DNA from 3 places in the Frankia sp. Mgl5 genome. Region 1 is predicted to be linked to each of the others. Evidence: riboswitches for the same ligand, from Rfam matches in the RefSeq annotation. Region 1 holds a riboswitch; each other region holds the start of a gene.
What was found. Region 1 has a riboswitch for cyclic di-AMP ahead of MXD62_RS05665 (transglycosylase family protein). Riboswitches for the same ligand answer to the same signal wherever they lie in the genome.
Positions count from the first base shown of each region.

Region 2: it holds a riboswitch for cyclic di-AMP, as region 1 does, so the genes downstream of both, MXD62_RS22930 (transglycosylase family protein) here and MXD62_RS05665 (transglycosylase family protein) in region 1, are expected to answer to the same signal.
Region 3: it holds a riboswitch for cyclic di-AMP, as region 1 does, so the genes downstream of both, MXD62_RS06205 (peptidoglycan-binding protein) here and MXD62_RS05665 (transglycosylase family protein) in region 1, are expected to answer to the same signal.

Region 1 covers NZ_JALKFY010000007.1:124,802-132,123, reverse strand. Annotated here, with positions in the region: gene MXD62_RS05670 (MFS transporter) at 1-1,315, opposite strand, end outside; gene MXD62_RS05665 (transglycosylase family protein) at 1,620-1,997, opposite strand; cyclic di-AMP (ydaO/yuaA leader) riboswitch at 2,010-2,186, opposite strand; gene MXD62_RS05660 (SDR family NAD(P)-dependent oxidoreductase) at 2,558-3,448, opposite strand; gene MXD62_RS05655 (cell wall metabolism sensor histidine kinase WalK) at 3,586-5,115, opposite strand; gene MXD62_RS05650 (response regulator transcription factor) at 5,196-5,885, opposite strand; gene MXD62_RS05645 (FAD:protein FMN transferase) at 5,924-6,814, opposite strand; gene MXD62_RS05640 (FMN-binding protein) at 6,909-7,322, opposite strand, start outside.
Region 2 covers NZ_JALKFY010000675.1:45,867-53,188, reverse strand. Annotated here, with positions in the region: gene fbaA (class II fructose-bisphosphate aldolase) at 1-903, shown strand, start outside; cyclic di-AMP (ydaO/yuaA leader) riboswitch at 2,450-2,697, shown strand; gene MXD62_RS22930 (transglycosylase family protein) at 2,704-3,387, shown strand; gene MXD62_RS22925 (transglycosylase family protein) at 4,784-5,527, shown strand; gene MXD62_RS22920 (DUF3151 domain-containing protein) at 6,458-6,886, shown strand; gene MXD62_RS22915 (adenylosuccinate synthase) at 6,975-7,322, shown strand, end outside.
Region 3 covers NZ_JALKFY010000008.1:91,345-98,666, forward strand. Annotated here, with positions in the region: partial or broken gene MXD62_RS40085 (AraC family transcriptional regulator) at 6-976, opposite strand; gene MXD62_RS06200 (NAD-dependent epimerase/dehydratase family protein) at 1,115-2,041, shown strand; cyclic di-AMP (ydaO/yuaA leader) riboswitch at 2,605-2,818, shown strand; gene MXD62_RS06205 (peptidoglycan-binding protein) at 3,094-3,873, shown strand; gene mce (methylmalonyl-CoA epimerase) at 4,118-4,543, shown strand; gene MXD62_RS06215 (LppP/LprE family lipoprotein) at 4,660-5,262, opposite strand; gene MXD62_RS06220 (DUF5134 domain-containing protein) at 5,393-6,049, opposite strand; gene MXD62_RS06225 (hypothetical protein) at 6,046-6,279, opposite strand; gene MXD62_RS39645 (response regulator transcription factor) at 6,415-7,071, opposite strand; gene MXD62_RS06235 (hypothetical protein) at 7,183-7,322, shown strand, end outside.

The DNA.
Region 1 (7,322 bases):
TGGGGTCGATCCCGACTCCCGGGCCGTCGCCGACGGCCCCGACGGCCCCGACTGTCGCGGTCGCTGCCGCGACGGAGCCGATCACGGCCACGCCCAGCGACTGGCCGACCTGACGGCTCGTCGAGGCGACCGCCGCCGCGACCCCGGCCTGCTCGAGCGGCATCCCGGAGACCGCCGTGTTGGTGATCGGCGCGTTCACCAGGCCGAAGCCCGTCCCGAAGAGGACGTAGGCGACCATCAGGGTGGTGACGGAGGTCTGTGGGGACAGGCCCGTCATCGCCGCGCTGCCGGCGGTCAGGGCGACACCCGCGGCGAGCAGCGACGGACGCGGGCCGAAGCGCCCCACCGCCCGGCCGGACAGGGGCGCGATCACCAGGGTGGCCAGCGCCATCGGCAGGGTCAGCAGGCCGGCGTGCAGCGCCGAGTAGCCACGGACGTCCTGCAGGTAGATCGTGTTGAGGAAGAGGAAGCCGGCGAGAGCGCCGAACGCGCACACCGCGATCGCCGTCGCGCCGGAGAAGGGCGCGCTGCGGAAGAAGCGGACGTCCAGCAGCGGCTCGGTGCGCCGCGACTCGTAGCCGACCAGCAGCGCCGCCGCGGCGACCGCCACCGCGAGCAGGACGAGCGTTTCGGCGGACGTCCAGCCGGCCGCGGGCGCCTCGATGATCGAGTAGGTGAGGGTCGCGAGGACGGCGATCACAAGGAGCTGTCCGACGGGGTCCAGGCGGCGTGGGCTCGGCGCGCGGGACTCGGGGACGAAGCGGTGCGTGAGCACCAGCGCGGCGAGCCCGATCGGGATGTTGATCCAGAAGACCGCCCGCCAGTTCACCGTCTCGACGAGGACGCCGCCGAGCACCGGGCCGAGTGCCATGCTGATCCCGATCACCGCGCCCCAGAGACCGATGGCGCGGGCCCGTTCCCGCGGGTCGGTGAACGTGTTGGTGATGATGGACATCGCAACCGGGTTCAGCATCGAACCGCCGACGGCCTGCACCATTCGGAAGGCCACCAGCCAGCCGAGCCCGGGCGCGAGGCTGCACAGCAGCGAGCCTGCGGTGAACAGGGCCAGTCCGGTCTGGAAGATCCGGCGGCGGCCGAGCCGGTCGCCGGTGGAACCACCGAGCATGAGCAGGCTGGCCAGGACGAGGGTGTAGCTGTCGATCGTCCATTGCAGGCCCGCGGGCGACGCACCCAGATCCCGGCGCAGTGCGGGCAGGGCCACGTTCACGATGGTGCCGTCCAGCCCCACGATCAGCAGACTCATGCAGCAGATCGCGAGAACGGCGAACCTGCGGCGACTGGTCGGCTCGGCCATCGACAACCCACCTCTCCGGCCGCCGCCAACTCGGCCGCAGGTGCGCGGGCGGACGACTGTTCAGCGTACGGCAGGTCTCTTTTCCTCGCGCTCGTTCTTCCTCGTGCTCGTGCGACGCGGCCGGTGGCACCGAAACACCGGTGGCCCGGGTGTCAGTGTCGACACCCGGGCCACCGATCGCGTTCCGCGGACCATCTGTCGCGCTCAGTCAAGGCTCAGCCAGGCTGGTCCGTCACCTGTCTGCTCCATTCGACGGGCCGCGTCAGATCCATTCGACGGGCCGCGTCAGAGCCTGGGGGCTGGGTCAGAGCTTGGGGCCCCAGCAGCTCTTCGAGGCGTACCACGGGCTGGTTCCCTGCTGCGCGTACAGGATGTGCGCGCGCTTCCACTGCTCGGCGGCGCTCGCGTTCTGCGGGAGACCCTGCCCACCGACGCCGTGCCAGGTGCCCGGCAGGAACTGGAACAGGCCGCCCGCGCCGATCGAGTTGACCGCGTGGGGGTTACCGCCGGACTCGCAGGGCACAACTGCGCTCAGGAAGCGGTGTGCGTCCGGCCGACCCGCGGCACTGGCGGGCTGTGACATCGCGATTCCGCCGCCGATCGTGGCGGCGAGGAGCGGTGCTACAAGCAGCGCACGGCCGCGGCGGATGGAACGACTGGTCTTACGAGCACGCGAAGCCATAACGGACAAAGTGATGCCCCTCCCCACGCCTGCGAAGTTAGCTGTCGGGTTCGGGCTGGGAATTACCCGGTCGCGCTACGCGACTTCACCCCGAGGACGTCTGTGATCGACGCCCGAAGGTTGGTTCCCCCGCTCCCGCCCTGAGGTTTGTTGTTCACCGGGCGGGGCAGGATTCGGCGTGTCGCCCGGTGCGCGCTTTCCTGAACGAAAGCACGGCGCAGACGTTACACACAACGGACCAACAATTGCCAAGGCTCTGTGGCGAGCGCCACATTTCCTATCGGAGCCTTGAAGATCCTCCGTGGGCGGCGTATCACGCGCGCAGGCGCGTTCCTCTTCAATGGACCGTCCCATCACCGTGACCGCCCCGCCACGATGGCCGAGAGCGATTGCACGGAGAGTGGGTGACGTGCTCGCCTCGGCGCAGGAATTCGACCCGCGAAGCGGGAAGAAGTTGCACGAGCATCAAGTTGAAAATGGTCCCGGCGTTCGTCCGGGCACCACCCAGACCTGTTGACAGGCCCCTGATGCGGACGAGTCGTAATTTCGTCCGTTCCGGGTCAGATTTCCGGAGTCGGCAGCGCGACCTCCGGAGCCGGCAGAGGCACGACCCCGTGGTGCGCGGTCAGGCCCCCGTCGGCGACCAGCGTCGTTCCGGTGATGTAGGACGACTCGGCGGAGGCCAGGAACCAGACGGCCGAGGCCAGCTCGCCCGGCTGCCCCCAGCGCCCCATCGGAATGCGGCGGCTCACCGCCGCGGTGGACGCCGGGTCGGTGCGGTGGCGCGCGGTCAGCGCCGTCTCGGTCAGGCCGGGGGCGACGGCGTTGATCCGGATGTTCTGGGCGGCGTGGTCGAGCGCCGCGGCCCGCACCATGTTGATCACAGCCGCCTTGGACGCGTTGTACGCCCAGTTCCCCGGTTCGCTCTGCAACCCGCCGCTGGAGGCGGTCACGACGATTGAGCCGCCACCGCCCGCCCGGAGCGCGGGGACCACCGAACGGATCCCGATCGCGACGCCCCGCACGTTGACGGCGAGGATCCGGTCCAGCCGGTCGATCGCGCCCGGGGCCTCCCACGGCAGCGTCGTGCCGATCCCGGCGTTGAGCACCGCGACGTCCAGCCGCCCGAAGCTCGCGAGCGCCAGCTCCGCCATGGCGGCCCCGGTCTCCTCGACCGAGACGTCCCCGACCATCGGGACGATCCGCGGCTCCGGCCCGCCCGCCGGCCAGGAATCCGCACCCGTCACGGCACCGGCATCCGCCACGATCCGGGGATCCGCCGGGGCCACGGCGGGCCGCGGGGCGCGCGACTGTGCTCGGGTCAGCGCCGCCAGGCCGACCTCGTCGACGTCCACGGCGACCACGCCGAACCCCCGCGCGGCGAACAGCTCCGCGCACGCCCGCCCGATCCCGGATGCCGCTCCCGTGATGACGACCGCCGAGGTGACCACATGTCCTCCACGAGCTCCGAGAGACCTCACCAGCACGGCAGGTCCCGTCCGCCGGACGGATCCCGCCCGCCGGACGGATCCCGGCCGGCCGCGCCGAGATCAGCCTGGCGGGTCGCGGTGAACGGAGCCGATCCAGCTCATGACGAAGAGGGATCGGGGCGGGGCAGGACGAGCCGGAACGTGGCGCCGCCGCCCGGTGTCGGCCGGTGCTCGGCCCGTCCGCCGTGCGCGGCGGCGACGGCCTCGACAATGGACAGGCCCAGCCCCGTCCCGCCGGCGTCGCGGGAGCGGCCGGAGTCGGCGCGGTAGAACCGCTCGAAGACGTGGTCGACGGCGTCCGCGGGGACTCCGGGCCCATGGTCGATCACCGAGATGACGACCTCCCGGTCGTCATCCGCCGCACCGGCCGCCGCACCGCCGTCGGCGTCGCCGTCCGCGTCGGCGTCAGCGTCCACGGCCGTGTCGGCGTCGCGGGCGGTGAGGGAGACCGTCGCCTCGGGCGGGGTGTGGACGAGCGCGTTGCGGACGAGGTTCCCGACGGCCTGGCGCAGGCGTCCCTCGTCCCCCGTCACCTCGAGGATCGGCGGGGCGTCGACCTCGATCGTCCGTCCCGGGCTGACGGCGCGGGCGTCGGCGGCGATGTCACGGAGCATGGCCGCCAGGTCGACGGGTTCACGCTCGAGGTCGGGCTGGTGGTCGAGGCGGGCGAGCAGCAGCAGGTCGTCGACCAGCTCGCTCATCCGGGCCGACTCCTCCTCGATGCGCCGCATGACCATCGCCAGGTCCTCGGGTCGGCTTGCCGCTCCCCTGCGGAACATCTCGGCGTAGCCGCGGATCGACGTCAGCGGGGTGCGCAGTTCGTGGCTGGCGTCCCCGACGAAGCGTCGCAGGCGCCGCTCGGAGGCCTCGCGGGCGCGGAAAGACGCCTCGATCTCGGTGAGCATCGTGTTGAAGGCCAGCCCGAGACGTCCCACCTCGGTGCGGCGGTCCGTGTCGGTGACCCGTCGCGTGAGATCGCCGTCCGCGATCATGCCGGCGGTCTGTTCGATGCGGGTCAGCGGGCGCAGCCCGAGGCGGATGATGACGTAGGCCAGCACGGCGAGCACCACCAGCATCGCCGTGCTCGCGATGATCTCGATCCTGGTGACGTTGTCGAGAGTGGTCTCCATCTCGGCGAAGGGCACCGCGACGACCAGCACGTCTCCGTTACCGAAGCGCTCGGCGAGCAGCCTGAACCTGTCCCCGCCGCCTTCGGCGGGGACCGTCCGCGGGGGGGCGGTCGCCAGGTCGGGCTGCACCGGGGCGGTGGCGAGCATGCTCTGGGTGACGGCCGGGCGCCGGGTCGGTGCCGCGGGGCCGTTCGGGCCGGGGCTGGTCTCGGCCACCCGCCGGCCGGCGCTGTCGTACAGCGCCCCGTAGGTGCCGACGAGGAACGCGGTGCCGAACCGCGGCGCCCGGTCGTCGGCGTCGTGGTGGTACGGCATGTGGTCCGTGTCGCCGCCGAGCAGGGTCTGTTCCATCACCGGGTGGGCGTCGCGCACCTGCCGGTCCAGCCGGCCGAGCAGGTACGACTCGACGGCGTTCCGGGTGCCGAACGCGCCGAGCACCAGGCCGAGCGCCAGCAGGCCGACCAGGGCCAACAGCAACCGTGCCCGCAAAGAGACCACCCGCGAGGACACGAGATGCCGACGCAGGACGCGCCGGTGCAGGACGCGGTGCAGGACGCGCCGGGGCGGGGCCGGACGTCTCACCGCGGCAGGCGCAGCACGTAGCCAACCCCGCGCACCGTGTGGATCAGCGCCGGCGGGGCGCCGTCGATCTTGCGGCGCAGATAGCTGACGTAGGTCTCCAGGACCCGGGCGTCACCGCCGAAGTCGTGCCCCCAGACGTGGTCGAGGAGTTGGGCCCTGGTCAACACCTTGCGGGCGTTGACCAGCAGGTAGTGCAGCAGCCGGTACTCGGTGGCGGTCAGCTCGACGAGGTGCCCGGCCCGGCGCACCTCGCGCGTCTGCGGGTCGAGCTCGAGATCGGCGAAGCGCAGCGGCTCCGGGGCACCGTCGGCGATCCCGGCGCGACGCAGGATCGCCCGGACCCGGGCGACCAGCTCACTGACCGCGAAGGGCTTCGTGACGTAGTCGTCGCCGCCGAGCGTCAGCCCGTGCACCTTGTCCTCGGTGGTGTCGCGGGCTGTCAGGAACAGCGTCGGCACGTCACGGCCCGCCTCACGCAGCCGCCGGCACACGGCGAAGCCGTCGATGTCGGGCAGCATGACGTCCAGCACGAGCAGGTCGGGAGGCTCCCGCGCGACCCGCGTGAGCGCCGCCTGCCCCGAGTGCGCGGCGCTCACGTCGAAGCCCTCGTAGCGCAGCGCCATGGCGACGAGATCGGTGATCGCCTCCTCGTCGTCGACGACGAGGACCCGGACGCGACGCTCCATCCGCTCAGTGTCGTCCCCCGGCGGGACGTCCGGCGGCGTCATCCCCCGGCGGGACGCCCGGCGGCCGGCCTCGGGGCGGTCCCTCCCTCGGCCGGTCTCGCCGTGCCCGCTCCCACGACCGGACTCGGGATGCCCGCTCCCACGACCGGCCTCGGCGCGGTCGCGGCCACCGGCCCGGCGGCGGTCGTGGTGACCTGGCCCGGAAAACCGGCGGAGTGCGCCAGCCGCCCGGTGGTGTCGACCGTCAACCACTCCCATCCCTCGCGGCCGAGGTGGCTGAGCAGAGTCGGCGCGTCCGGCCCGGCGGCGAGGGCGGCGGTGGCGAACGCGTCCGCGAACGTGGCATCGGCGCCGACGAGGGTGACCGAGGCGAGGCCCGTCGCCGGGGCGCCGCTACGGGGGTCGACGACGTGCGCGCCCCGCTCGGCGATCCCCGAGGTCGCGACGGCCAGCTCGGTCCCCTCCACCACCGCGACCAGCCTGGCCCGGTCGAACGGATCGGCGATCCCGATCCGCCATGGACGTCCCGGCGCCCACCCCGAGGTCCCCCGCACCCGCACGTCACCGGCGGCGCTGACACAGTGGCTCGGGGCACCCGCGGCGGTCAGGACCGCCGACGCGGCGTCGGCCGCCCAGCCCTTGACCAGCCCGGTCGGGTCCAGCGTGCCGTCGCCGCGCCAGGCGGGATCGAACCATCCGCCGGTCTGGTCACGGCATTCGGCGGCCACCCGGTACACCTCGCGAACGTGATCCGGGCAGTCCTCGAGCTCGATCTCGCCCCGGCGCAGCCGCGACGTCCAGGACGTCGGCCGGAACGTGCTGAAATCCTCGTCGACCCGGTGCAGCAGGCGGACAGCGGCGCCGATCGCCGCGTCCAGGCCGGCCGCGCCGAGCGGCGAGCGGACGTCGATGCTGACGACGGTGCCCATCACCGGTTCGGCATGGCTCCGCCCCGGTCGCGAGGGCCGCGCGGGCTGCACCGGCCGGGACGGCCGTGCGTCCTGGCCCTGGCCGGCGCCGGCCCTAGACACCGGCGGCGTCCAGGGCCGACTGGACGGACTGGGCGTAACCCTGGCTGGTGTAGGAGGCACCGGAGATGACGTCGATCTGAGCGCTCTGGGCGTCGAGCACCTCCTGGCGCAACAGGGGCACAGCCTGGTCGTTGATCTCCCGGTCGCGCCGCTCTCGGTCCGGGATCTGCACCGGCACCACATTGGTGATCTTGTCGCCGGTGAGGACGACCTGGACCTGCACGAACCCGAACCGGGTGTAGACGGCGTCGCCGGTCACCGTCCGTGTCGTGGTCCCGCTCGCGGAGCCGGTATCCGTGTCCGGGCTGGTGCCCGTGCCCGTGCCCGAGCCGGTGCCGGTGCCGGTGCCGGTGCTGGAGCTGGAGCTGGAGCCGGAGCTGGAACCGGTGCCGGTGCCGGTGCCGGC
Region 2 (7,322 bases), on a different contig from region 1:
GGCAGCGACGGAATCGTCCAGGTGTCGACCGGCGGCGCCGAGTTCCTCTCGGGAACGACCATCAAGAACATGGTGCTGGGCGCGGAAGCGCTCGCCGAATACGCGCACCACGTCGCCAAGGCATACCCGGTGAACATCGCGCTGCACACGGACCACTGCCCCGCCGACAAGCTGGACACCTACATCCGCCCGCTGATCGCCATCTCGAAGGAGCGTGTGGCGCAGGGCCGCGACCCGCTTTTCCAGTCCCACATGTGGGACGGTTCGGCGGTCGAGCTCGAGGAGAACCTCAAGATTGCCGACGAGTTGCTCGCCGACTGTCGCGCGGCGCGCATCGTGCTGGAAGTCGAAATCGGTGTCGTCGGTGGTGAGGAGGACGGCGTCGTAGGCGCCATCGACGAGAAGCTCTACACCACCCCCGGCGACATGTTCCGCACCGCCGAGGTTCTCGGCACCGGAGAAAAGGGCAGCTACATGCTGGCCGCGACGTTCGGCAACGTGCACGGCGTCTACAAGCCGGGGAACGTCAAGCTCCGACCCTCGATCCTGCGCGAGGGTCAGCAGTACGTGGCCGAGAAGCTCGGCCTGGCCGCCGACGCGAAGCCGTTCAACCTGGTCTTCCACGGCGGCAGTGGTTCGGACCTCTCCGAGATCCGCGAAACGCTCGACTACGGCGTCATCAAGATGAACGTGGACACCGACACCCAGTACGCGTTCACCCGGCCGATCGTCGACCACATGCTCCGCAACTACGACGGTGTCCTCAAGGTGGACGGTGAGGTCGGGGTCAAGAAGGCCTACGACCCGCGCACCTACGGCAAGGCCGCCGAAACCGCCATGGCCGCCCGGGTCGCCCAGGCCTGTGACGACCTGCGTTCCGCCGGCCGGTCGATCGGGGTCTGACCGGCCCCGTCCGGTTCACGGCCCGACGGTCACCTGATCCGCTCCTCTCCCTCCCGGGGACGTCTGTCCCCGGGAGTACTCCTATGCCCGGCGGAGTCCATGTGTCCCGGGCTGTGGCCCTCGGCCGCGCGCGGCACTGTTCTCCCCATGGCTCCGCTCCATGGCTCCGCTCTCCTTATGTCCCGACGCCGTGTCTCCTCATTGCTCTTCGGGCGGCCGCCGGCCGCGGCCGCGGACGGCGGCACCGGAACCCCCTGAGCGCCGCGCGCCCGGGGGACCACATTCCCGGAAACAATGAGGCACCCGTCGGGACACGCACCGTTACCCGGGACGGGGCGCCTCGCCCGGTGCCGCCCGGGAGGCCCGATGCCGCCCGATGCCGCCCGGGACGCTCAGTGCCATCCGGACACCCAATGAAACCTGGGACGCATAGTGCCCAAATAGGCACACAAAGCTATCGTGGACGCGCGGTGCCCAGCGGAGCACACGGCGCCAACTCGGAACAGAGTGTGCACCCGCTCACATCCATGCGGAAGCGCACCCATCGAAGTGGATGTGAGGCGTCGCCCGCCCGGCGAGGCCTCATGAAGATCGTGCGGGTGGTCGGCGCGACATCGGCGCCCATACCAACCCAGGGCACTCCGAAGCCCACAGCCCACCACAGGCCCCTCACGGGTTGCGGATCGGGTAAAGCCTGCTGAGACCACGCGCACGACCCATCGGAGTTCGCACCGGACGCAGTGTTCGCGTGGGCTCCTATGTGTCTCAGCGGCCCCGATGCGTCCTACCCGACACATGCCGACACATGCCGCCGCGCGCCGAACGCTGCTGCCGCGGCGACCCGAGCGCCCCCCGTGGCGTCCCGAGCGCACCCGTTCGTGCGCCCCGGCGATACCTCTCCCGGCCCGTCCCGAGACGCACACCCGTGGCCGAACCGCGCGCCACCCCGCCCGCGGGGCCGCGGGACAGCTCGGATTCCCGCCCGAACGGGGCTACTTCGGGGCACGCACAGAGGCACCAGACAGCCCACGCGATCGCCCGATCACGGGCGAGAGACACACACGGACCCATCTCAACCAAGATCGATCCGAGGGGCGAACGGGACGTACCGACCCGACCCCGAGGGGGGCCACCACCCCGCAAGCAGTCACAGAAGTACCCCAACAAGTTAACTCATAGTTACAGTTACGTTTCTCACACATCACGGCATGCGGGCATACATCAGCACGAAGATATGAATTTTCTAGCCGCTTGATGACGGCCTGGCCGGCCGCGGGTAGCCTTCTCTCATATTCGGCTCGATTGCCGACAGCACGCCCAATGGTAACGATCTTTCACCAGTGTGATCTGTCGGTACGAACCACCCTCCACGACGCGGTCGCCAAGTTAATGAGCGCGCATGCGCGCGCGATACCAGCACCACGATCAAACCTCAAGCAGCCACCGGGCGGTGTGCTCTTTTTCACCTGAGGCATTCAGTGCTTGTCATTCGACCTGACGGCGTGGTTATGGTCTTCGCCGTGCCCGGAGACAGGCCGGGCACCCGACGGGTGGCACGCCGAATCCCTGCCCCCATCCGTTGGAAACAGAAACCCGATGGCAGGAGCGGGGGAACCAATACCCGGTCGCCGATTCTGGGGACCTTGGGGTGAAGCCGCTAACGCCGACGACACGAGGAGGAATCTTGTCCTCCGTTGCCGAAGGCACAGGATTTCCGGAGTTCCTGACTTGGCGGCCGGGCTTTTTCCCTGCCCGAACCCGACAGCTCACCTCGCAGGCGTGGGGAAGGAAAACTCACGCATGTCCGACGCACGTACCAGTGGCCGACAACGCCGCAGCAGTACCCGCAGCCGGGCCCGCACTCTCGTCTCCGTCCCCGTCATCGCCGCGGCGGTCGGCGGAACACTCGCCCTGAGCCAGCCGGCCAACGCCGCCACGACCTGGGAAGGTCTGCGGCAATGCGAGTCCGGCGGTAACTACACGACGAACACCGGTAACGGCTACTATGGCGCTTACCAGTTCTCGCCAGGCACCTGGCGCAGCCTCGGCTACTCGGGGCTGCCACACACGGCTCCGCCCGCCGTGCAGGACGCAGCGGCACTGCAACTCGCACTCCGTTCCGGGTTCGGCCAGTGGCCGGTCTGCGGGAGCGGAATGGGCTCCGAGCAGCTCCTGCCCGGCGCGTCGTCATCAGGCGCCGGGGTCCAGGCGTCCAGAGCGGCCGAGCGCACCTCGCTGGTCGCCCAGCCCGCAGCCGCGGGCGTCCCAAACCTGACGCGGACATACACCGCGTCGATGGTCAACCAGGTCAGCGACGAAGTCCGCTCCTGGCAGGCCAAGATGACCTCCCTCGGCTACCCCCTCACGGTCGACGGCAGCTACGGACCACGGTCCGCGGCCGCGGCGCGTGACTTCCAGGCCGCACGCGGCCTCGTGGTGGACGGCGTCCTGGGTCCGCAGACCTGGGCGGCCACCTTCGGCTGACGCCTGCCGACCGGCGCACTCGGTCACCAGCCGGACCGTCTGACGGCCACCGCCGCACGCGGCGACCGCTCCCCCGCTGGCCTGAACCGACCCACCGCACCCTCCTGACGGCCGCCCCCACGCCGCCGCCCGGTCGCGGTGGCCCCCACGCACCGGTCGAGCCCCCTTCGCAAGGCGTCCTTCCCCCGGATGAGGCCTCCCACCCGCGCCCGTCGCGGTGAGCCATCCCTCCAAGGACTCAGGCCCTCGAACCGGACGCCGGCGAATCATCCGTGTTCCAACTCCGCCCAGCCGGTGTGTCCCCGGACATCCCGCCCGCGGCTGACCACGTGCTGTCGCAACCGCGATTCCCCCACCAGCACGAGCTCGGCACTCTGCGTCGCCCCGGTTCGTCGGCAGCGAAGACCCGCCGGCGCCAGGACCGTACGACCCGCCCGCACGGGGCAGACCCCGCCGTGCGGGCGGGGGCGGTGCGCGGATCGCCCCAACGATCCGCGCGGCACGGGAGGCGGTACGGACTCAGGCGGCAAGCCTGCGTCGAAGTCCCGATGCCGGGGGCCGTGTTCTCATCCGTGATCCACCCGATGATCGGACGAACCCTCCGGCAGCCAAGTCGCCGCGGCGCGCGACCCGCCGCCGACTCGGCTAGGTCGAGCCCGCCGCATGATCTCCTCCGGCCCAGGCCGCAGGAGGAGCCGTCCACGCCGGTGATCCCGGCAGGTGGGCGTGTCCCGCACAGGCCGGGACACGCCCACCGCGGACGGCCAGCCCGATCCCGTCGCCCGTGCAGGTCCTCCCTCCGCCCCGCCCCGTGCCCCCGGGCCCACAACTCATCAATCTCCATCTAGTCACGTTAGATATACAGAACGTAATTATCTAGGAAAAAACTACAAACGAACGACAAACGTACTTTTAGAGGAGCCGTCGAGACGCGACGGCACGCGGCCCGACCCACCCCGGCGGACAGCCGTCCGCGGCCTGGCGGTAACGTCATCTGGATCAGTGCTTCTCGTCACGATCGGCTACGTCACACGTCAATCAGCCCATTCGGGTAGCTCCGATGTGGTCCTTTCGCATCCCCCACTAGCCGCCCGAATTTGCGCCGTCTAGCTAGATCTCGCTACAGTTCCGCCCACTCGCCTCCCCGGGCGAGGCCATGCGGACGGACGCCGAGTCCTGCCCCCGTCCCCATGGCCGGAACGAGCACGGACAACATCGGGCAGGAGCGGGGGACCCACCATCCGGACGCCCCCCGGCGTCCTAGGGGTTAAGCCGGCGAAACATGCGGCCGGGAGCACACCGATCCGCGAGGACGGGCTCCGGGCCAGCGGCGCCGACCGGGCAACTTCCAGCCCGAACCCGACAGCTCACCCCGTAGGCGACGGGAAGGACTCTGATGCGATCGCATGATCGTGTTCCCGCCCGTTCCAATGGCCGTGGCGGAAGGCACCGAGCGACCCAGGGACCGTCCACCGCGACTCGGGTCCTGCGCACCACCGGCGCCGTGACGGCGCTGGTCGGCACCGGGCTCGCGGTGACCGCCGCTCCCGCGGGAGCGGCGACTGCCGACGACTTCGCGAAGCTCCGCAAGTGCGAGTCGGGCGGCAACTACGCCATCAACACCGGCAACGGCTTCTACGGTGCCTACCAGTTCGACCAGCGCACCTGGACGGGCCTGGGCTACCCCGGCCGACCCGACCAGGCTCCTCCCGCGATGCAGGACGAGGCCGCGTACAAGCTGTACGACAGCCGCGGCTGGTCACCATGGCCCGGCTGCACCAGCAAGCTCGGCCTCACGAGGAACGGCCCGGCGCCGGCGTCGTCCGGTGCCGGCGGCGACGTGATCGCCCAGGCCCTGACGCCGGCCGAGCCGCCCATGACGCTCGAGCGCGCTCGGGCTGAGGTCGGCGGCCAGTTCGGCGGCGAGGCGCTGAACGTCGGTATGGGCGACGACGTGCGCGCGGACGCCTTCATATGGCAGGCGGAGATGCGCGACCGCCGGTTCGTCCTGACCGTCGACGGCAAGTTCGGCCCGGAATCGCAGGGCATCGCCGCGCTCTACTCGTACCTCACCCGAGTGAGTGACGGTCAGCCCGGCGTGGTCGGCCAGAACCTGTGGAACGTCACCGTCAACGGCTGAGACACCATCAGCGCCGCCGGACACACAGCACCACCGGACCACCCGCCGGGCATCCCGGCAGCGCCGGGCTTCACCTGACACCACCGTCGACGGCCGACGTCGGCGGCGTCAGCGGACGTTGCCGACAGCTGACAGCGTCGACAGCTGTCCGCACGCCCTGAGACGGCCGGCAGCGCCCTCACACCGTCGACAGCACCCCCAGTGGCTGACAGCGCCGTCAGCCGGCTGGCGGCACGACCGACGGCCGGCACCCGCATCCGCTCCCAGCGGCTGACAGCGCCGTCAGCGGCTGGCGGCTGCCACGGCTCGGCACTGACGACCTGCGGTGCCACGGCGGGACGTCGCGCGGCGTCCATGCCAAGGCGCCTCGGGGCCTGGATGTCGCCGGGCCGGGCGTCGTGCGCGCCCGCCCACCCGCAGCGAGACCAGGCCGGGCGTGGGGCCGGGCCGGGCGGGACCGCGGTGCCCAGCGGAGCACAGCCCCTGACATCGCCGTCGCCACCCGCCAGGACGGCGGACGGCGCCGGACCTGCGGCGGCCACGCGTACCTCCGGATGACGGGCGCCGGGTCCTCATGACCGTCTGGCAGGTCGGGCTATGCCTCGTTGGCACGAGGTTCCACGAGGGCGCCGTGGTCCCGGGCTGGTCCCGATCTCGCCTCCGCGCCCGTGCCGTGGTCCGCCCGGCCCTCGATTGCCGTCAAGCAGAAATCTAAAAACCAACAGACAGACTACGGAAGAAATCAACCGACACAGGAGAAGTAGGGCCGGCGGCGGCACGATGCCGGTCGCGACACCGGCGGGGCGCCGACGCGATGCCGGCGGGGCCCGCGGCCGTCCGTGGCCGTTCAGTGGCCGTCCGTGGCCGTTCAGTGGCCGTCCGCGGGCGGCTCGACCCCGGAACGGCTCCGGCGTCGGGCAGGATGAGGTCATGACGACACCGCCCGCGAACCAGAACCTCCTGTCGGGCCCGCCGCCCACGCTGCTGCCCTCCGACGCGGCGGCCGCGGACGCGCTGCGGGCCGGCGACACGCCGGACACGGTCGCCGCCCGGTTCCCGGCCATCAGCCTCGGCTGGGCGGTCCTCGCCGAGGACGCGCTGCGCGCCGGGCGCCCGGTGGAGGCGTACGCCTACGCGCGGACCGGGTACCACCGGGGCCTGGACCAGCTCCGCCGGTCCGGCTGGAAGGGGCACGGGCCGGTCCCGTGGTCCCACGAGCCGAACCGCGGCTTCCTGCGCGCGCTGGCCGCGCTCTCCCGCGCCGCGGCGGAGATCAACGATGCCGAGGAGGCGGCCCGGTGCCGGCAGTTCCTCACGGACAGCGACCCGGCCGCGGCCGCGGAACTCGGTCTCGCATAGCCGCCATCCGGCCACGGAACGCCGCCGCCGGCCCGCGGGGTCTGGCGGACGGACCACGACGGGCCCATATCCCTAGTAACCTCGCCCGGTGCCCGCACTAGTCCTCATCGGCGCCCAGTGGGGCGACGAGGGAAAAGGAAAGGCGACCGACCTCCTGGGCGGCGCCGTCGACTACGTCGTCCGTTACCAGGGTGGCAACAACGCCGGACACACGGTGGTGATCGGTGCGGAGAGTTACGCCCTGCACCTGATTCCGTCCGGTGTGCTCCGCACCGACTGCGTTCCGGTGATCGGTAACGGCGTCGTGATCGACCCCGGTGTGCTGCTCTCGGAGATGGACGGCCTACAGGCCCGCGGAGTCGACGTCTCCCGTCTGCTCATCAGCGCGGACGCCCATCTGATCATGCCGCACCACCGTGCCCTGGACAGGGTCACC
Region 3 (7,322 bases), on a different contig from region 1:
GTCGTTCAGCCCCTTACTCCCCTGCCGTCCTGTCGTCCCGGCGGGACGGGGTTTTCTCCCGAAGGCGGCTGTGCCTGGCGCCGGTACCCGCCCGGCGCGGCGCCGAACTCACGTTTGAACGCCTTGGCGAACGCGAATTCCGAGCGGTAGCCACAGTTCGGCGACCGCGCTCAGCGGGGCCCTGGACTCGCGCAGCAGCCGCGCAGCGGTCGTCATCCGCCACCAGGTCAGGTACGCCAGCGGGGGCTGACCGACGATGGTCGCGAACCGCCTGGCGAAGGCCGCGCGTGACAGCCCGGCCTCCCTGGCCAGGTCCTCGACGCTCCACGGGCGCCCCGGATGGCGATGGATGTGGTGCAGCGCCGTCGAGACGGCTGGGTCATTCAGCGCCATGACCCAGCCGGTCAGGGCGTGCCCGGACTGCTCTTCGAGCCAGGCGCGCAGGACGTAGAGCAGCAGCATGTCGATGAGCGCGGGCACGATGGCCTTCGTACCGGCGCGGGGCCGTCGCAGCTCGTTGCCCAGGAGGTCGACGGCGGCCCGAAGATCGGGGTGCTGCCCGACCCGGGCGGGCAGGTGCACGACCGGGGGCAGGCCGTGGAGCAGCGGGTGCGGGCGTCTGGTCGAAGCTGTAGGAGGCGCAGAGCATCTCCGTGGTGGCGCCCGTGCCGGGGATGGTCATCTCGCTGATCGCCGACTCGTCGCCGGGACTGGGGTGGAAGTCGACCGTGGGCCTGCCGGGCTGGTCGACCAGTGCGTGCGCGTCCCCGTGCGGAGTGAACACCACATCGCCGACGCCGAGCGCCACGGGGGCGCCGTGCTGGGGCATGAGCCAGCACGAACCCTGCAGGACAACGTGACACCCCGCTGTGTCCCCGACCGGGAAGCGCACTCCCCAGGGGGCCCTGCACGTTGTCCGCCCCGCGTACGGCTGCCCGGTGCGTATGGCACCGAGCAGGTCGCTGAGCAGATCCATGTCAGCACCATACCTGGAACGAATGAAGACGATGGGACATGAATATCAGACAGTGAGTCATTCACCGTCTTCAACAGAGGACGTACGGTCGAGATCATCACCGACCGCGGGCAGCCCGCGCCGCATGATTGGATCTCGATGTCACTGCACGTTGTCGTCGGAACCAGCCACTCCGGAACAGCCACCGCACAGCTGCTCGCCGAGTCCGGTGACCGGGTGCGCATACTCAGCCGGCGCGGCGGCGGGCCGGAGCACCCGCTCGTCGAACGGATCACCGCGGACGCCAGCGACGCCGCCCTTCTGACCAGCCTGGCCCAGGGCGCCGCCACGCTCTTCAACTGCGCATCGCCGGCCTACGACAGGCTGCCGACCGAGACTCCGGCGCTGGCCGCCGCGCTGCTGACCGCAGCCGAACGCAGCGGCGCGCGCTACCTCAATCTCAGCAACGTGTACGGGTACGGCCCCGTCTCCGGGGCGATGACCGAGGACCTCCCCCTGTCGCCGACCACCATCAAAGGCCGGGTCCGGGCACAGATGTGGCAGGACGCCATCACCGCCCACGAACAGGGGCGGATCCGTTTCGCCGAGGTGCGACCCGGCGACTTCATCGGCCCCGGAGCGGTGTCGATGTTCAACCTGATGGTCGCGCCCTCCGTGCTGGCCGGCGAAGCAGTCCACGTCCCCGCGGACCTGGACGCGGCGCACAGCTGGGGGTACCCGGGCGACGTGGCCCGCATCCTCGTCGCCGTCAGCAGAGACGACCAGGCGTGGGGGCGGGCCTGGCACGTGCCCCCGGTCTCCGACGGCTCGGTGCGCGAGATAGCGGTGCGGTTCGCGGATCTGACCGGTTCGCCCGTCCCCCACCTGGTCAACATGTCACCGCTCGACCTGCACAACCTGGCCAGCTCCGATCCGATCATGGCGGAGGTTCCGGAGATGCAGTACCTCTACCAGCGGCCCGCCGTCCTGGATGCCACGCTGACCGCACGGACCTTCGATCTCAAGCCGACCCCCCTCGACGACGTCCTGATCGAAACCGCCCAGGCCATGACAAGATCCGCCTAGCGAGCCACGGCCGCGCCCGACCGAACCGGCCTCCGATCCGCCCGCAGAGATCATCCAGCTCGGCCGCCCACGACTCCACCACCACAACCAAGATCATCTACCACGGGCATCACAAGTGCCGTTGCAGCACTAGCCCTCGGCTATCCCCCCAAGCCCGCGCTCCGAGGCGTCCCGCGCCCCTCAGCCGCAACCCAAACCTCAACTCCGGTTCAACGTGGCGGGTGAGTGAGTCCATGGACTCACTCACCCGCCACACATCGTCTGGGAGGTGGGACTGGGGGCTGAGGGGCTCGGATCAGTCGACGGTCGCCCCGATCAGGTGATCACGCTCTACAGCTAGCTGCCAGCCGCCAGACGCCGACATGAGCTCCGGCGAACGGACGCCTTCCGCGACATGCGCTGGGTGACCCAATCCGGGCCGGAGCGTCGCCGGTTACTACTCGGAGTGTCTCGATCTCGATCCTGTGTGCATACCGTGACCAGGATGCGCCGTCCGACCAATAAAATTGGTACTTGCGACTACCCTTAGTAGTTCGTTACGGTGTCCTGGCTCGCAGCAAGCGACGGGCCGTACGCCGAGTTCTGCCCTAGGCCCGTCGTCCCCTCCTAGCGATCAGCAGGGCAGAAGCGGGGGAACCACGTTCCTCCGGACGGCCACCCGCGCACGGGCGGCCGTCCTCGGGGTGAAGTCGTCCTCGCCGCAGATGCGGTAAAGGCCGACCGGGCTTCCCGGCCCGAACCCGACAGCTAACCTCGCAGGCGTACGGGAAGGATCGTCGTGTACGCACGCATGTCTGGATCACCCAGGCGGGCCTTTCACCCGTCCCTCGGGCAGCCGCCGCGGCCGCACAGTGCCCGCATCCCGGGGTTGACGCAGGAAATCTAGACCCACCAGGTCCGGAATACTTTTACGCCGACAGAACGCCGGCGCACTGAGCCATGCTTCCCTCGCCGGGCGAATCGTTGCCGTAACTTTTTGATCCGTGTACGGATCAATTTCCCATCCGGACATTCAGAAGCTCTGTTCTTCATAGCAGAAACGAGATTCTTAGATGTCGCATGGAAAGCACCGCAGGTCCAGCCGTCCGAACACCTCCGGACGGGGACCCGGGCGAGGCCGTGCCGCCGTGGTCACCGCGGCGAGCGTCATCGGCGCGTCGGCGGGACTGATGTTCACCGCGGGCCCGGCGAGCGCGGCCACCGTCTCCGACGTCACCATCGCGCAGGCGGCACAGAACGCGGGCCTGCCGTCCTGCCGCGGGATTCCACTGAGCACCTGGGTCGCGGTGGCGCTGGCCGAGTCGGGCGGCAACACAACGGCCCACGCGACGGTCGGTGAGGACTCCCGCGGCCTCTGGCAGATCAACATGCGCGCGCACTCGAGCTGGGTCGGTAGCCGCAACCTCTACGACCCGAACGTCAACGCCTGGGCCGCGCGGCAGGTGTGCGCCAGCCAGGGCATCGGTGCCTGGAGCGCCTACAAGAACGGCATGCACGTGAAGTACCTGTCCCGCGGCGCCGCGGCGGCGGCCGCGGTGGGCGGCGGCGCCGGCACCCGGACGGTCTCGGCCGCCACACCGGCCGCGACGGCCGCGACGGCCGCGACGGCACCGGCGCCCGCCAGCTCGGGCTACATGCGGCTCGGGGTCGAAGGCGTCCGCTGGGACGTGGCGCTGGTGCAGAAGCGGCTCACCGACATCGGCTACCCGATCACCATCGACGGCCGGTTCGGTCCGCAGACCAACCACATGGTCGTCGACTTCCAGAAGAAGAACGGCCTCGTCCCGGACGGCGTCGTGGGCCCGCTCACCCACGACAAGCTGTTCGCCTGATCCAGGGGCGGCGCGCGGCCGTCGAGCCGTCCACGTCGCGGCCCGGGCACGCCGGTGCCGGGCGGCGACCGGGCGGCGACCGGGCGGCGCGGCCAAGCCCGTGGCCGGGCGAGGGTGGCGCGCCCGACACGGCCGACCTGCCGCTTCAGTGGACCGCCGGGCCGGATCCGGGCAGGCTCGGAGTTTGGGCCCGCCAGGCAGGACGCGACCAGGGCCGCCCGTCCACGAGGCAGGAGCGATTTTTGTGCTGACCAGGATCGACCATGTCGGGATCGCCGTGGCCTCGCTGGAGGAGGCCATCCCTCGTTACGAGGCGGCGTTCGGCCTGAAGGTCGCGCATCAGGAGACGAACGAGGCGCAGGGCGTGCGCGAGGCGATGCTGCTGGTGCACCACGGCGACACGGGCGGCTCCTACGTCCAGCTACTCGAGCCGGTGCGCCCGGACACCCCGGTCGGGAAGTTCCTGGCGAAGAAGGGCCCCGGCATCCACCACATCGCCTACGGCGTGGCGGACATCGACGCGGCGCTGGCGGCGCTCACCGTCACCGGGTTCGACCTGGTCAACAAGACGCCGGTGCACGGGACATCCGGAAGCCGGATCGCGTTCATGCACCCGAAGGGCCTCGGTGGGGTGCTCACCGAGCTGGTCGAGGCGGCCGAGGGCCACTGACCTCCGGCGGGACCACCGCGGCCGGGCCCCGGGGCTGACCCGGGCCCGGCCGCGGCGGCGGTCCCACCGGCCGGCGGTCCCACCGGCCGGCGGTCTCACCGGCACTGCGTCGCTGGTCAGCGGCGGCTCTCGGCGGCGGTCCACTTGCTGGTCGGGATCGGGTCGAGCGGCACGACCGACGTGCCGTTCCAGCGGAACCGCACGCTCGCCGCGCCCGCGCTCGGGCAGCACATCGGGTCCGCCGGGCGGTACAGGTCGTACTGCAGCGCCACCACCTCGCTGGTCGACCACACCCACCGCACGCTCGCGCTCGCGACGGCGTCCGTCCCGACGAACCGGCCGCGGTGGAAGAAGAAGGCCTGCTGCGGATGGCCGTCCACCGAGGTGGACAGCCGACCGACGATCACGCTGAGATCGTGGGTGGGCTCGTAGCCGTCCGTGGTGATCGGTGTGTAACCACGGCCGCGGACAAGGCCCGACGCCTCCGCCAGGCTCAACGAACCGGCCACGACGGCCGAGCCGCCCGGGCCTGACGGGCTGGCCACGGCACCTGAGCTGGCCACAGCACCCGAACCGGCCACAGCACCCGGGCTGCGCGCGGCGCCCGGTGTGGCGGCCGGGGGTGACTGCACCGCGGTCGGCGCGGCGGACATCGCAGACGCCGCCCCGCTCAAGATGACCGCGGCGGCCAGTACGGAGATGAACACGACTCGACGCATGGCGACCGCCCCCTTGGGCCTCGTATCTGCCGACCGGCCGACCGTAGGCGCACTTCGGGCTCGCCGCCCGCTCAGGGAGTGGAATGCGCGGTTTCGGAGCAGGTCACCCGACGGGTACGGGAGCGGGCGATCAGGTACGGGCGAGAAGCATCAGGATCATTCCACCCGACATGATCAGTCGAGATCCGCGCGGGACGACCGGTTCCGGAAAGGTCCGGATCAGCCGGGCGGCCAGCTCACGGACGGGCGGGCGCGCCGGCGGCGGCGCGGCGAACCGGCGCGCCGACGGGCCGGCCAGCGCCGCCAGGCACGCCCCGCCGAAGATGACGACACACCAGGCGCCGATCGCCCCGTCGGTGCGCAGCGGCCAGCCGGCGACGCAGGCCGCCCCGGACATGCACGCCATCGCCGCCGCCTCCACGACGAGCAGCGCACAGCAGGACCACATGCCCGGCGCACTGCACCGGGGATGGGTGACGAGCCCGACGAGCAGCGCCGCCGTCAACGCCAGGTACAGCGCGAGGAACGGCCAGGAGCCGACGAGCCGGGCGGGGCCGGTGAACATGACCGCCATCCCGGCCGCGACCAGCACATGCCCGCCCTCGATCCAGCCGTCCGCGGCGGACGCGTGCGTACGCGGCCCGTCCGCCGCCACCGGGCGGCGGAACAGGGCGCGCATCCGCCACAAGTGGATCATTGCGACGATGATTGAGGCCACGCCGGCGGCTACGGCCAGCGGACCGGCCAGCGGAACCAGGTCCGCGGCCACCGGGTGGCGGTGGGTCACCCCCCAGCGGCGAGCTCGGCGGCCACCAGCGAGCTGATGCGACCCGCCCGGGCCTCGTCGACGATGACTTCCAGCTGTTCGATGCTCATCTGGATCCGCTGGCCGAAGTCGTCGGTGAGGACGACCCGGCGGTCGGCCGCGGCGTGGTGGTCGATGTAGAGCTCCGGGCAGCCGCAGCTGCACTTCCCACAGAACGTGATGACGCGATTCAGGGCGTCCGACCCGCTCATGGCACCTCGCACGACGACGATAAGATCATCTGAGTGTAAGCGGTCGGGCCCGCAGAGCCGACCGAATCCGCCCACCGAGGCGCCGGCGGGTGACCGGCGGCAGGCTGGCGGCGGCCTCAGCCGTGGCGGGCGGGCTCAGCCGTGGCGGGCGGCGTCCGCCCAGGCCAGGACGGCGAGCACCCGGCGGTTCTCGGTTGGCTCCGGCCGCAGCCCCAGCTTGGTGAAGATGCTCGCGATGTGGGATTCGACCGTCTTCGGGCTCAGGTGCACCCGCTGGGCGATCCCGCTGTTCGACAGGCCCTGGGCCATCAGCTCGAGGATGCGGCGCTCGCGCTCCGACAGCCCGCTCAGGCGCTGCGACTGCGGGTAGCCGGCGAGCAGCCGCGCGGCGAGGTGCGAGTCGATGACCGGCTGCCCCTCGCGGAGCCGTTCGAGAGCGTCCTTCAACGCCTGCCGGTTGGTGATGTTGTCCTTGCGCATGTACCCGATGCCGGCGGCGCCACCGGCGAACAGGTCCGCGGCGAACGGGTCGTCGTCGTGCGCGGTGACCACCAGGACGCCCATCCCCGGGTGCGCCCGCCGCAGCGCGCGGGCCGTCAGCAGCCCCTCGTTGGTCCTGGTCGGGGGCATCCGCATGTCCACGATCGCGACGTCGGGCGGGGCGTCGCGCACGGCGGCGAGCAGCTCCGTCCCGGTCGGCACGGAGGCGGTGACCTCCATCCCGATGGTCGCGAGCAGAACGCCGAGCGCCTCCCGGATGAGCCCACTGTCCTCGGCGATCGCAACACGCACACCGGATCTTCTCACGTCCCCCGGACGGCCCGGTCACGCACCGGGATAACCCGGGGCCGTTCCGGGGAACATCCGGTAGGAACCCCGCGCTCGCCCGGGTACACCTGACGGATGCCGGTCGGCTCCGGGCGTTCCGCGACGGCGCGGCTCGCCGCCTCGACGACGGCCACGACGCTGCTCGTGGCCGCGGCGACCGTTCCCGCCGGGTGGCCGTACTGGGAGCGCCACCGGCTGGCCGCCGTCCCGAACGT